DNA from 3 places in the Allobosea sp. 29B genome. Region 2 is predicted to be linked to each of the others. Evidence: riboswitches for the same ligand, from Rfam matches in the RefSeq annotation. Region 2 holds a riboswitch; each other region holds the start of a gene.

Region 1 (3,224 bases), 420 kb from region 2:
GCTCGAAGCCGACATCCCAGCCGCGGCTTTCCTCTGGCTTCAGATCGGGGTTGCCGTAGAAGTTGAAGGCCGGGCGTGAATCGCTGAAGCGCTCGCTCAGCGTCGGCGCCTTGAAGCCGGTGCCGTAGCTCGCCTTCAGCTTGGTGTCGGTGCCTGGCACGATGAAGACCGGTGCGATGCGATAGGTGGTGTGGCCGCCGAACTTGTCGTCGTCATCGTAGCGGATATTGGCGACGGTGAAGAAGCGGTCGGTCCAGTTCGACTGCAATTCGACGAAGGCGCCTCTATTGCCGTTCGAAACGGTCTTGGCGGAGGTGTCGAAGCGCTCGTTCTCATATTGCAGGCCCATCACCAGCGTCTGGCTCTGGGTGAGCTTCAGGTCGCCGCGCCAGTCGTATTTGGTGCGTTCGCCGAGGTTCTCGGTCGGCAGGCCGAGGATGCCTGCCGCGTTGGCTGTGCGGTTCGAGCGGTCCTGATTGCTGTAGGAGACGCCGAAGCGGTTGACGAAACGGCCCTCGAAGGGATCCCAGACGATCTCGCCGCGGGTGAAGGCCTGGCGGTAGTTCTGGCTCGAGCGGAAGCTGTTCGGCAGGCTCGGAAAGCCGGAATCGCCGGTGAACAGCAATTGCCCGTCGATATAGCGGCCGACCCAGTTGACGCTCAGCGTGTCGGTCAGCCTGGCGCCGAGGCGGGCGGAATAGCTCCAGTTGTCGTAGGAGCTCGGGTTACGCCGGCGGCCGGCGGGAACCAAGTTCGGCGGCGTCACCGGGGTCGAATCCGAGCGGAAATGGCTGACGTTGAAGGCGTAGTCGAAGCGGTCATTGCCGCCGCTCAGCCCGACGCTCTGGTTGAAGGTGCCGTAGGAGCCCGCCTCGACCGAGCCCGTCACCTTGGGCGGGCCCTCGCCGCGCTTGCTGGTGATCGAGATGACGCCGCCGAGCGCGTTGGCGCCATAGAGGCCGCTCTGCGGGCCGCGCAGCACCTCGATCCGCTCGATGTCGGTGGTGAGCATCTGGCCGAAATCGAAGGAACGGTTCGGCGTCGAGGGGTCGTTCACCTCTATGCCGTCGATCAGCACCTTGACGTGGTTCGAGTTGGTGCCGCGCATGAAGACCGAGGTCAGCCCGCCCGGGCCGCCAGTCTGGACGAGGTTGAGGCCGGGCACGGCGGCGAGCGCCTGCGGCAAGGTACGGCGCTGCTGGCGCTCGATCTCCTTGGCGGTGACGACGGTGACAGAGCTGGCGATCTCCCTGGCCGGGGTCGGAACGCCGGTCGGGCTGATGACGATCTCGTCGAGCGCGATCGGCTTCTCGCCCGATTGCGCCAGTGCAGAGAGCGATATCAACATGGTCGAGGCGGCGAGCAGGGAGAGGGCAAGGGGCGAATGCCCGCTCTTGGCGGGCTTTGGCAAACGGAACACGGGAAACCTCGGCGGTAACGTCAGTGGCACGTCACCGCGAACGAGATGTCCCCACCCACTCCCGAAACCGGGCGCGCGCAGTTCTACCACCCATCAGCGCACCCCGGCCGATGTGTTCGCGTGTGACCACGGCTGACGGCAGGTCTCCTGGCTCGCGGGTCGCTGCCCTTCGCCGCCTTCCCAGGGCCGAGGTCCCAGTGGCGTATGGCGAAAGGCTCGCCGCTTACAGTTGCGGGGGCAGCCGCAGCATGAGATGGCCGAGCCATCCGCACTGCGTTCCCTTTTGATCCCGTGAGGGAACCGTCGCGTTCACGAGTAGGGCGGAAATGCGGCAGCGTCAATTCGCCCGTTCACCCTCGCGAGCGGCTATTCCGCGGCCTTGAGCGAGCGCTTGCGTGCGGTCCTGGCGGGCTCCGCCGGCGCCTCCGCATAGGGCGCCAGGATCGCCATGATGTCGCGCCCGCGCGGCTTGGCTTCCGCCACCAGAGCGCGCTCCGCCACCGAATCGAGATGGTGGTGCATCAGGCTCGTGACTTTTCCGACGTCGCCGCTTGCGAGCGCGTCGATCAGCAGGCGGTGCTCGTTGATGCCGCATTCCGAGGAATGCGGCCGGCTGTAGAGCGACAGGATCAGGCAGCAGCGATAGGCGAGCTCACTGACATAGCGGATCAGGATCGGGCTCTCCGTCATCTCAGCGAGCAGGATGTGGAACTCGGTCGCGAGCCGGATCGATATCGCGTCCGGGCCGCCACGCGCCGCATCCTCCGAGTCGACATGGGCGCGCAGGGCCGCAAGCTGCGCCTTGCTCAGCCGGCCGGCGAGCTGGCGCACGACGAGGCGCTCCAGCTCGATGCGGATGTCGAAGGTGTCGCGCGCCTCCTGCCAGCTCGGTGTTGCCACCACGGCAGTGCGGTTGCGGCGTAGTTCGACCAGACCTTCGGCGGCGAGCTGGGCAAGCGCATGGCGTGCCAGGGTACGGCTGACGCCGAAGCGTTCGCCGAGCGCGTCCTCAGGCAAGGCCGCCCCGGGTTCGAGCGCGCGCTCGATGATCGCGCGGCGTAGCGCCCGGCAGATCATCCCAGCCTTGTCCGATGCGCCGTTTCCGGCCTCTTCCCGCGCCATCGCCGACACCAATGGTTGAAGATCGTTTCGTCTTAGCGCCTGGAGCTTGCAGTTCGCAATGCGGCGTGGGGCGCAGGCGGAACCGGGTGGTCCGTCCCACGTTCTTAAGGCGACCCAATAGGGGGCCGGGGGGCTTCGCGCATGGCAACGACACCGGCTCCGAGCCGAAGAGCGGTCCAGCCGGAGGTGGGTGGCATCGGCGCGGGCGATCTGGGTGGCGCCGACATCGTCAAGGTGGCGGCGACGCTCGTCTCGGCGGCAGTGATCATCGCAGCGCTCTATTACGGCCAGGACATCCTGATCCCGCTCGCCTTCGCCTTCCTGATCGGTTTCGCGCTCAATCCCCCGGTGATGTGGCTGCGGCGGCGCGGCGTGCCGAAGCTGGTCGCGATCGCGGCAGTGATGACGGTGGTGCTGGTGCTGCTGGCCGGGCTCTTCCTCGTGCTCGGCACGCAGCTGCGTTCGCTCGGCGAGCAACTGCCGAGCTATCAGTCGACGATCCATAACAAGCTCAACGATCTCAAGGCGCAGTTCAGGGCGCCGGGGATGCTCGATGGTGCGCTGAACGCGATCGCCTCCCTCCAGAAGGAAGTGGAGTCAGTGCAGGGCGCCGGGGCACAGCGCGTCGAGATCGTGCCGGCGCCGGGCACGCAATTGCAGGTGGCTCTGGTCTGGCTCGGGC
Region 2 (3,224 bases):
TCGTGCCGAAAGTCCGGCGCACACCGGCGCGCAATGTGACGCGGTCGTCGAAGAGCTTCTGCGAATCCTCGACATAGAGTGCGTTGACGGTCTCGGACTGGTTGTTGTCCTGCGGCGAGACCGGCGTCAGCGGATTGCCGGGAACGCCAATGCGGTCACGGGTCAAGCGCAGGGTGCTGCGCTCCCAATCCCAGCCGGCGAGCAGGTCGTTGCCAGCCCAGAGCGTCATGCTCGGCTGGAAGCGCGTGCCGATGACATTCAGCTCACGCCGGTTGTAATCGGCCGCCGTGCCGGCCGCCGGCAAGCCGGTGCCGCCACGGATGACCGGCGAGGCCCAGCGGAAATTGTCGACATCCTGCACGGCATAGCCCTGCAGCATCCAGCGATACTGTCCGCCGGGGAGCTGTCCCCGATAGGTGACGTCGAAGGAGTTGTTGTAGCGATCCTCCTGGCTGATCGTGTTGGCGCCGGAGCCGCGGAAACCGACATCGTAGATGCCGTCGGTCCGCAGCGTCGTCTCGATGCGGTGGTCCGGATTAATCTGCAGGCCGAGCGCGCCGGCAACGCCGAGACGCTTCCAGCCGGTGTTCTCCATCTTCGAGCCGCCGCGGCCGGACCGGTAGTCGTCGCGGGTGCCGCCGGAGATGCCGGCGTAGTAGTCGATGCTGTCATAGAGCCCGCCGGTCTGGGCCTTGCCCTGCAGGAGCCCCCAGGAGCCGCCGGCTCCCTCGATCATCGTGCCTGGCGCGGTGCGGCCGGTCTTCAGGATGATGTTGATCACGCCGCCGATGTTCTGGCTGCCATAGACGACCGAGGACGGGCCGCGGATGATCTCGATGCGCTCGACATCGGCCGTCGACAGCTTGGACAGGTTTGCCGTGCCGGCGCGCCGGCCGTTCATCAGCACCAGCACCTGGCTGCGGAAGTCCTTGCCTTGCCCGTCGGTGGCACCGCCGCGGATGTTGATCGAGGTCTGCCCGGGCGTCCACTGGCTGAAGAAGCCCACGGCATTCTCGGCCAGCAGGTCGGTGAGCGACTGCGCATGGGTGCGCTCGATCTGCGCGGCGTCGATGACCTGGACAGTGCCGGGAATGCTGCTGCGCGGTTCGGGGCGTCCCGTCGCCGTCACGACGAGCTCATCGAGCTTGATCTCGGTCTGGGCGAGGGCAGGGGCACTCGCCGTCAGGCAGGTCACGGCAAGCAGGCAGGCCTTGCGGGAAGTCGGGCGGGTCATGACAGGTTCCAGACGAGGATGGCCGAGCGGCGATGGCAGGAGAGGCGAAAGCCGGCCGGCGTCGGCACAGCTTGCTTGTGGAGGTGTTCGAAGAGCTGAGGCCGGCGCGGATCGCCAGGCGTCCAGCCCAGACGGTCGGCCTGGAACGCCGCGAAGGCGGCAAGGTCCGGCAGCACCAGCGAGAAGGTCCAGTCCGTCGCATCGGACCGGTCGGGCAGGTCGGAGCCGAGCCGCGGCAGCACCAGATCGATGCCCGGCGTCTCGTCCTCGCCATGCCAGTCGTGCGGCAGGCAGGCGGCGAGGATCAGCCCCTTCGGAGTCGCCTGCGCCGGCACGACCCAGACGATCTGCCGGCGCGCCCAGCGGCGGCAGCACGCGAGGAAGGCGAGTGGATCGTGGAAATAACCTGGCATCGTCGCCGCGAGGACCGTGTCGGCGGGCTCGCAGATAATGCGCTCATCATCCCAGCTGAGCGGGATGATCTGGGGCCGCTCGGCTCGGAGCGCGAGACGCCCCTGCATCACCGGTGACGGCTCGATCGCGGTCCAGGCCGCGCCTTCGCCGCGTATGGCCGCGCCGAGCTGGCCGCCGCCTGCGCCGACATCGACGAGATCGGCGATCCCCGGAGCCAGCTGTCGGATCAGCGGCGCCACGCGCGACGCATAGTCGGAGGTATCGATCGCACTGGCATAGAGCGCGAGAGGATCGAGCGAACTGGCATTCGCCCGAGTGGAGAGAGGAAGAGCAGCAGGCATGCCTATGCCTATGAATGATATGTTATATCATTACAATATATCTTGTCGGCCACAAGCGTCGCCGGCTTCGCCTGGCGCCAATGGCGGCAGCGCAGTCCCAGGTGCATGGTCATCGTCGTCAGCCCCTCGCTGTGCGGAACAGGGCTGCTCGGAAGCGCGGCAGATACGGCAGCAATCGCGGCCGGACATGCTGCGATCCGCCGGACACCCCGCCCGCGCGACATCAATACGCCGTCGGGGCAGGTCTCCTGGCTCGCGGATCAGCGCCTTCGACCGTCTTCCCAGCGCTTGGCGCCAGTGACGTTAGGGTCGAAAACTCACCGCTTACAGTTGCGGGGGCAGCTCCGGATTGGGCGATCGATGCCGCACCGGATTCCCTCTTAGCTTCGGATCACTCCGAAGACCTCGACGCGCGTCAACCTATATGGCGGGATTGTGGCGTCAACCCGCTACGTCGGCATCGCCGCGCAGGCTGTGGATGGCGCTGACGATCGCATCGAGCCGTCGGCGCGGATGGTATAGCCGGAGACGCCGACGATCCGCTCCTGCTCGCCATGGAGATAGAGCGTCTCGACCGTTTCCTCGGTCAGGCAGACGATGCGTCGCGGAGGAAAGCAGCTGGTCACGGCCTCTTGTCCTGCATGACGGCTTCAGGCTTTGCGGGCTCGCAAGAACTGCTTCTTGCCGGTCGGTTCATAGGCGAGATCCGCCACCGGGCAGCCGCCGAGGATGTGCTCTGCGATGATCCGGTCGACCGCGGCCTCATCGACCCCGCCATAATTGGTGCCTTCGGGCCAGACCTGCACGACCGGCGCCAGATTGCATGGGCCGAGGCAGCTCGTCTTGGCGCTCATGCAGCCATCGCCGGAGGTCCGCAGGGACAGGCGATCCTGCTCGTTGCGGAGGTGGCCCCAGATCACCTCGGCTCCCGCGACATTGCAGGGGCCGCCCATGCAGGCCAGCACGCGCCGCTTCTGTGCCGGCACGAGCGAGCCTTCCGGAGAAACCTTGGCGGAGCCGAGAGAAAGCTCGGTCCGCTCGGCCGCAAGCGCCAAGTCGAGCAGCGAGATGAGGCTCGTTTCGTTCGGCAGCAAGGTCGCGATCTCGATGGCGGGCCAGGGCCGTTCGTCGCGCGAGCGCCAACGGGTCAAAGTGCGCGTGAGCCAGGCCTGGAAATTCGGCTCGGCCGGGATCAGCATGGGCAGGATGACCAGCCGGTCGCAGCCGGCGGCGAC
Region 3 (3,224 bases), 1.6 Mb from region 2:
GGTGATGATCGTGCACGGCACCTTGCCGAGCACGGGGTTCTGCGGAGCGTTCATTGATCAGATCCTTGCTGGCGCGGCAGAGGGGGCACGCGCGCGACCACGCCCTTGCGGAACGAGGCGGGTCTTTCCTTCCAGGGAACGATGCCGTTGGCGCTGGCGGCGAATTTTTCCGCCCCGCTGACGATCTCGTCGAGATGAAGACCGGCGTCGAGATCGCCGATCAGATAGGTCCACTTGCCCTCGGCCGCGAGCGCGATCGTGCAGGGCCGCTTGCAGACGGAAAGGCATTCGACCGGGATGACGGCGATGCCGCTGCCGGCCATGCGTTCGGAAAGCGCCGCCGCGAGGCCAATGCCGGGCTGGTCATAGCCCTCCGGCAGGTCTTCGCGCTGGCGCCGGCAGACGGTGCAAACATGGATGGTGCAGCCCAGCTCCAGCCGGGCTTCCGTCGCGAGGGCGAGATCGCCTCCGAGCATCGAAACGCCTCCTTGGATTGGCGTGGCCGTCGCCGGCCGCGCGAGGCGTCAGGCGACCGCGGTCACGGCGCTGCGGCGCGCGAGCCAGGGCCAGAGCACGCCGACGGCGAAGCCGGTGACGAGCCAGAGCGCGGCCTGGATGGCGAGCGAAAGCGCGGCGAAATGCGCGGCGATCTCGGCCGGCACCTTGCTTTCCGGCGCGGCCGGATGCGGCGCACCGATCAGATGCGGCAGCAGCAAGGCGAGTACGGCGAGTGCCCGAGCCCAGGAAGCCTCGACGCGCAGGAAGACGAAGAGCGCGCCGGCGGTGACCACGGCCGTCAGCAGCCACCAGAGCTGTCGCTGCTGCAGCTCGGCCGCCGCGGAGCCCGGCAATTCCGGCGCCAGCCCCATGGCTGGAGCAAGGCCGAAGGCAAGGAAGCCGCAGACGGCCCAGGCGAGCGCCCGGCGCTGGTCGATCTGTTCGTTCGCGGCGATCATCCCGCCGAGCAACAATGCGGCGAAGCCGATCGCGGTGCCGATCGTCACCAGGCTGGTGAAGGCGGTGCGCTGCAAGCCGTCCTGCGGCTTCCATTCATGCTCGCCGGTGTGCTCGGCGCCGGCTTTCGGGTCGTTATGGGCGAGAACGATGCGGGCACCGTCAGAGAAGGCGGCTTGCATCGGTGCGCCCTGCGCGCGCAACGCCGCCTCATAAGTCTCGGCCTTGAGGATCAGCGGGGTGGTGGTGACGTGCTGGAGCGCCGAGATCAGCAGCCCAGCCAAAAGCCCGGCCAGGATGCTGACCGTGAGAACACGCGTGACCATGTGCTTCCCCTCAATGACAGGGAAAAGCGAGGCCGTGACGGGTGTCGTGCGCCGCGTTGTGGACAGTGGACGAGGCGGCGAAGCCGACGGTGTAGATCAGCACGAAGCCGAGGATCAGCGCGGCGGCGACGGCTTTCGCCCGTTCCGAAACGCTGGCCTGGCTGGTGACGGTAGCCGTATTCATCTGGTTCTCCTTGGCCACCCCACCGGCAGCCTGCTGGACGACATCGAAAGACGGCAGGTCTCCTGGCTCACGGCTTGGTGTCCTGCTCCGCCTTCCCGGGAAACCCAGTGGCCGATGGCGCAGGACGCGCCGCTTACAGTTGCGGGGGCAGCCGCGGTCCTTCACCGCGTTCCCTTTTCACCTCGTCGTCGAGGCACCGTCACGGATGATCATTAGCCACAGGCGCGGTGCTGTGCAATGCACGACGTATCCTTGGAAACGAATGCCAGATATGACCCTTCCTCCGCTCACCCTCGTCCTTGGCGGCGCCCGCTCCGGCAAGAGCCGTCACGCCGAGGCGCTGATCGAGGCGCTGCCGGCGCCTTGGACCTATATTGCGACTGCCCAGGCCTATGACGACGAGATGCGCGCCCGCATCGCCGAGCATCGCGCCAGGCGCTCGCGCGATTGGCAGACGGTCGATGCGCCGGTGGCTCTGCCCGAGGCGATTCGCAACGCCAGGCCCGGGCAACCGATCCTCGTCGACTGCCTGACGCTCTGGTTGACCAATCTGCTGCTCGCCGAGCGCGACATCGCGATCGCCACCGGTGAGCTCGTGGCAGCTTGCCGCGAGGCGAGCGCGCCGGTGGTGCTGGTCTCGAACGAGGTCGGCCTCGGCATCGTGCCGGACAATGCGCTCGCCCGCCGCTTCCGCGACGAGGCCGGCCGCCTGCATCAGCGGCTTGCGGCGCAGGCCGGGCGCGTGGTCTTCATGGTCGCCGGATTGCCGATGCAGGTGAAGTCGTAGAGCGAAGTGACGAGATGACGAACGAGGTCGAGGACGCTGCCCGCCATAAGGCGAAGATGGAAAAGCGCAAGGCGGTGCAGGACGCCGAGGTCGCTGGCAAGACGCTGGAGAAGGGCCTGCTGATCGTCAATACCGGCCCGGGCAAGGGCAAGTCGACTGCCGCTTTCGGCCTGATCCTGCGCGCGCTCGGCCATGGCTGGCGCATCGGCGTCGTCCAGTTCATCAAGGGCGCCTGGTCGACCGGCGAGCGCAAGGCGCTGGAGGCTTTCGGCGACCAGGTCTCCTGGCATTCGATGGGCGAGGGCTTCACCTGGGAGACGCAGGACAAGGCCCGCGACATCGCTGCCGCGACGCGCGCCTTCGAGAAAGCCAGGGAGTTGATGGCCGACGAAGGCATCCGGCTGCTGGTGCTCGACGAGCTCAATATCGCCCTGCGCTACGACTACCTGCCGCTCCCCGAGGTCGTGGCGGTGCTGCAGGCGCGCCGCCCTGATCTCCACGTCGTCGTCACCGGCCGCAATGCCAAGCCGGAGCTGATCGAAGCGGCTGACCTCGTGACGGAAATGACGCTGGTGAAGCACCACTTCGCCGCCGGGGTAAAGGCACAGGAGGGGATCGAGTTCTAGAGGGCTAGCGCGAACAGAATTCCAATTCCCGCCAACCCCCAGAGCAGCAGGCAGGCGCGGCGATAGAGGGCAAGAGCCCGCCGGATATCCGCAGCCGTTGCCTCCGCCCTTCCATCGCCCATCCAGCCATCCTCGACCCTGACCGCGCCATAGACGCGCGGGCCGGCCAGGCGGAGCCCGAGCGCACCTGCCATTGCAGCCTCCGGCCAGCCGGCATTGGGCGAGCGGTGGCGGCGGGCATCGCGGCGCACGGCGCGCCAGGCGGCGCCGGCATCGGCCTGCCGGTCGAGCGCCGCGGCGACGGTCAGCAGCAGCGCGGTCAGCCGCGAAGCCGGCAGGTTGACGAG

Evidence for each region. Region 2 has a riboswitch for cobalamin ahead of GV161_RS04645 (class I SAM-dependent methyltransferase). Riboswitches for the same ligand answer to the same signal wherever they lie in the genome.
Region 1: another riboswitch for cobalamin. It lies ahead of GV161_RS06805 (TonB-dependent receptor); the one in region 2 lies ahead of GV161_RS04645 (class I SAM-dependent methyltransferase).
Region 3: another riboswitch for cobalamin. It lies ahead of GV161_RS12695 (CbtB domain-containing protein); the one in region 2 lies ahead of GV161_RS04645 (class I SAM-dependent methyltransferase).

Annotation. Positions count from the first base shown of each region.
Region 1 covers NZ_LR733817.1:1,379,398-1,382,621, reverse strand. Annotated here, with positions in the region: gene GV161_RS06805 (TonB-dependent receptor) at 1-1,420, opposite strand, end outside; cobalamin riboswitch at 1,540-1,740, opposite strand; gene GV161_RS06800 (GntR family transcriptional regulator) at 1,787-2,542, opposite strand; gene GV161_RS06795 (AI-2E family transporter) at 2,684-3,224, shown strand, end outside.
Region 2 covers NZ_LR733817.1:964,351-967,574, forward strand. Annotated here, with positions in the region: gene GV161_RS04640 (TonB-dependent receptor) at 1-1,234, opposite strand, end outside; gene GV161_RS04645 (class I SAM-dependent methyltransferase) at 1,231-1,989, opposite strand; cobalamin riboswitch at 2,210-2,412, opposite strand; partial or broken gene GV161_RS04650 (cobalamin-binding protein) at 2,499-2,615, opposite strand; gene GV161_RS04655 ((2Fe-2S) ferredoxin domain-containing protein) at 2,640-3,224, opposite strand, start outside.
Region 3 covers NZ_LR733817.1:2,587,207-2,590,430, forward strand. Annotated here, with positions in the region: gene cobW (cobalamin biosynthesis protein CobW) at 1-54, opposite strand, end outside; gene GV161_RS12685 (DUF1636 domain-containing protein) at 51-476, opposite strand; gene GV161_RS12690 (CbtA family protein) at 525-1,280, opposite strand; gene GV161_RS12695 (CbtB domain-containing protein) at 1,291-1,464, opposite strand; cobalamin riboswitch at 1,499-1,680, opposite strand; gene cobU (bifunctional adenosylcobinamide kinase/adenosylcobinamide-phosphate guanylyltransferase) at 1,727-2,251, shown strand; gene cobO (cob(I)yrinic acid a,c-diamide adenosyltransferase) at 2,266-2,877, shown strand; gene cbiB (adenosylcobinamide-phosphate synthase CbiB) at 2,874-3,224, opposite strand, start outside.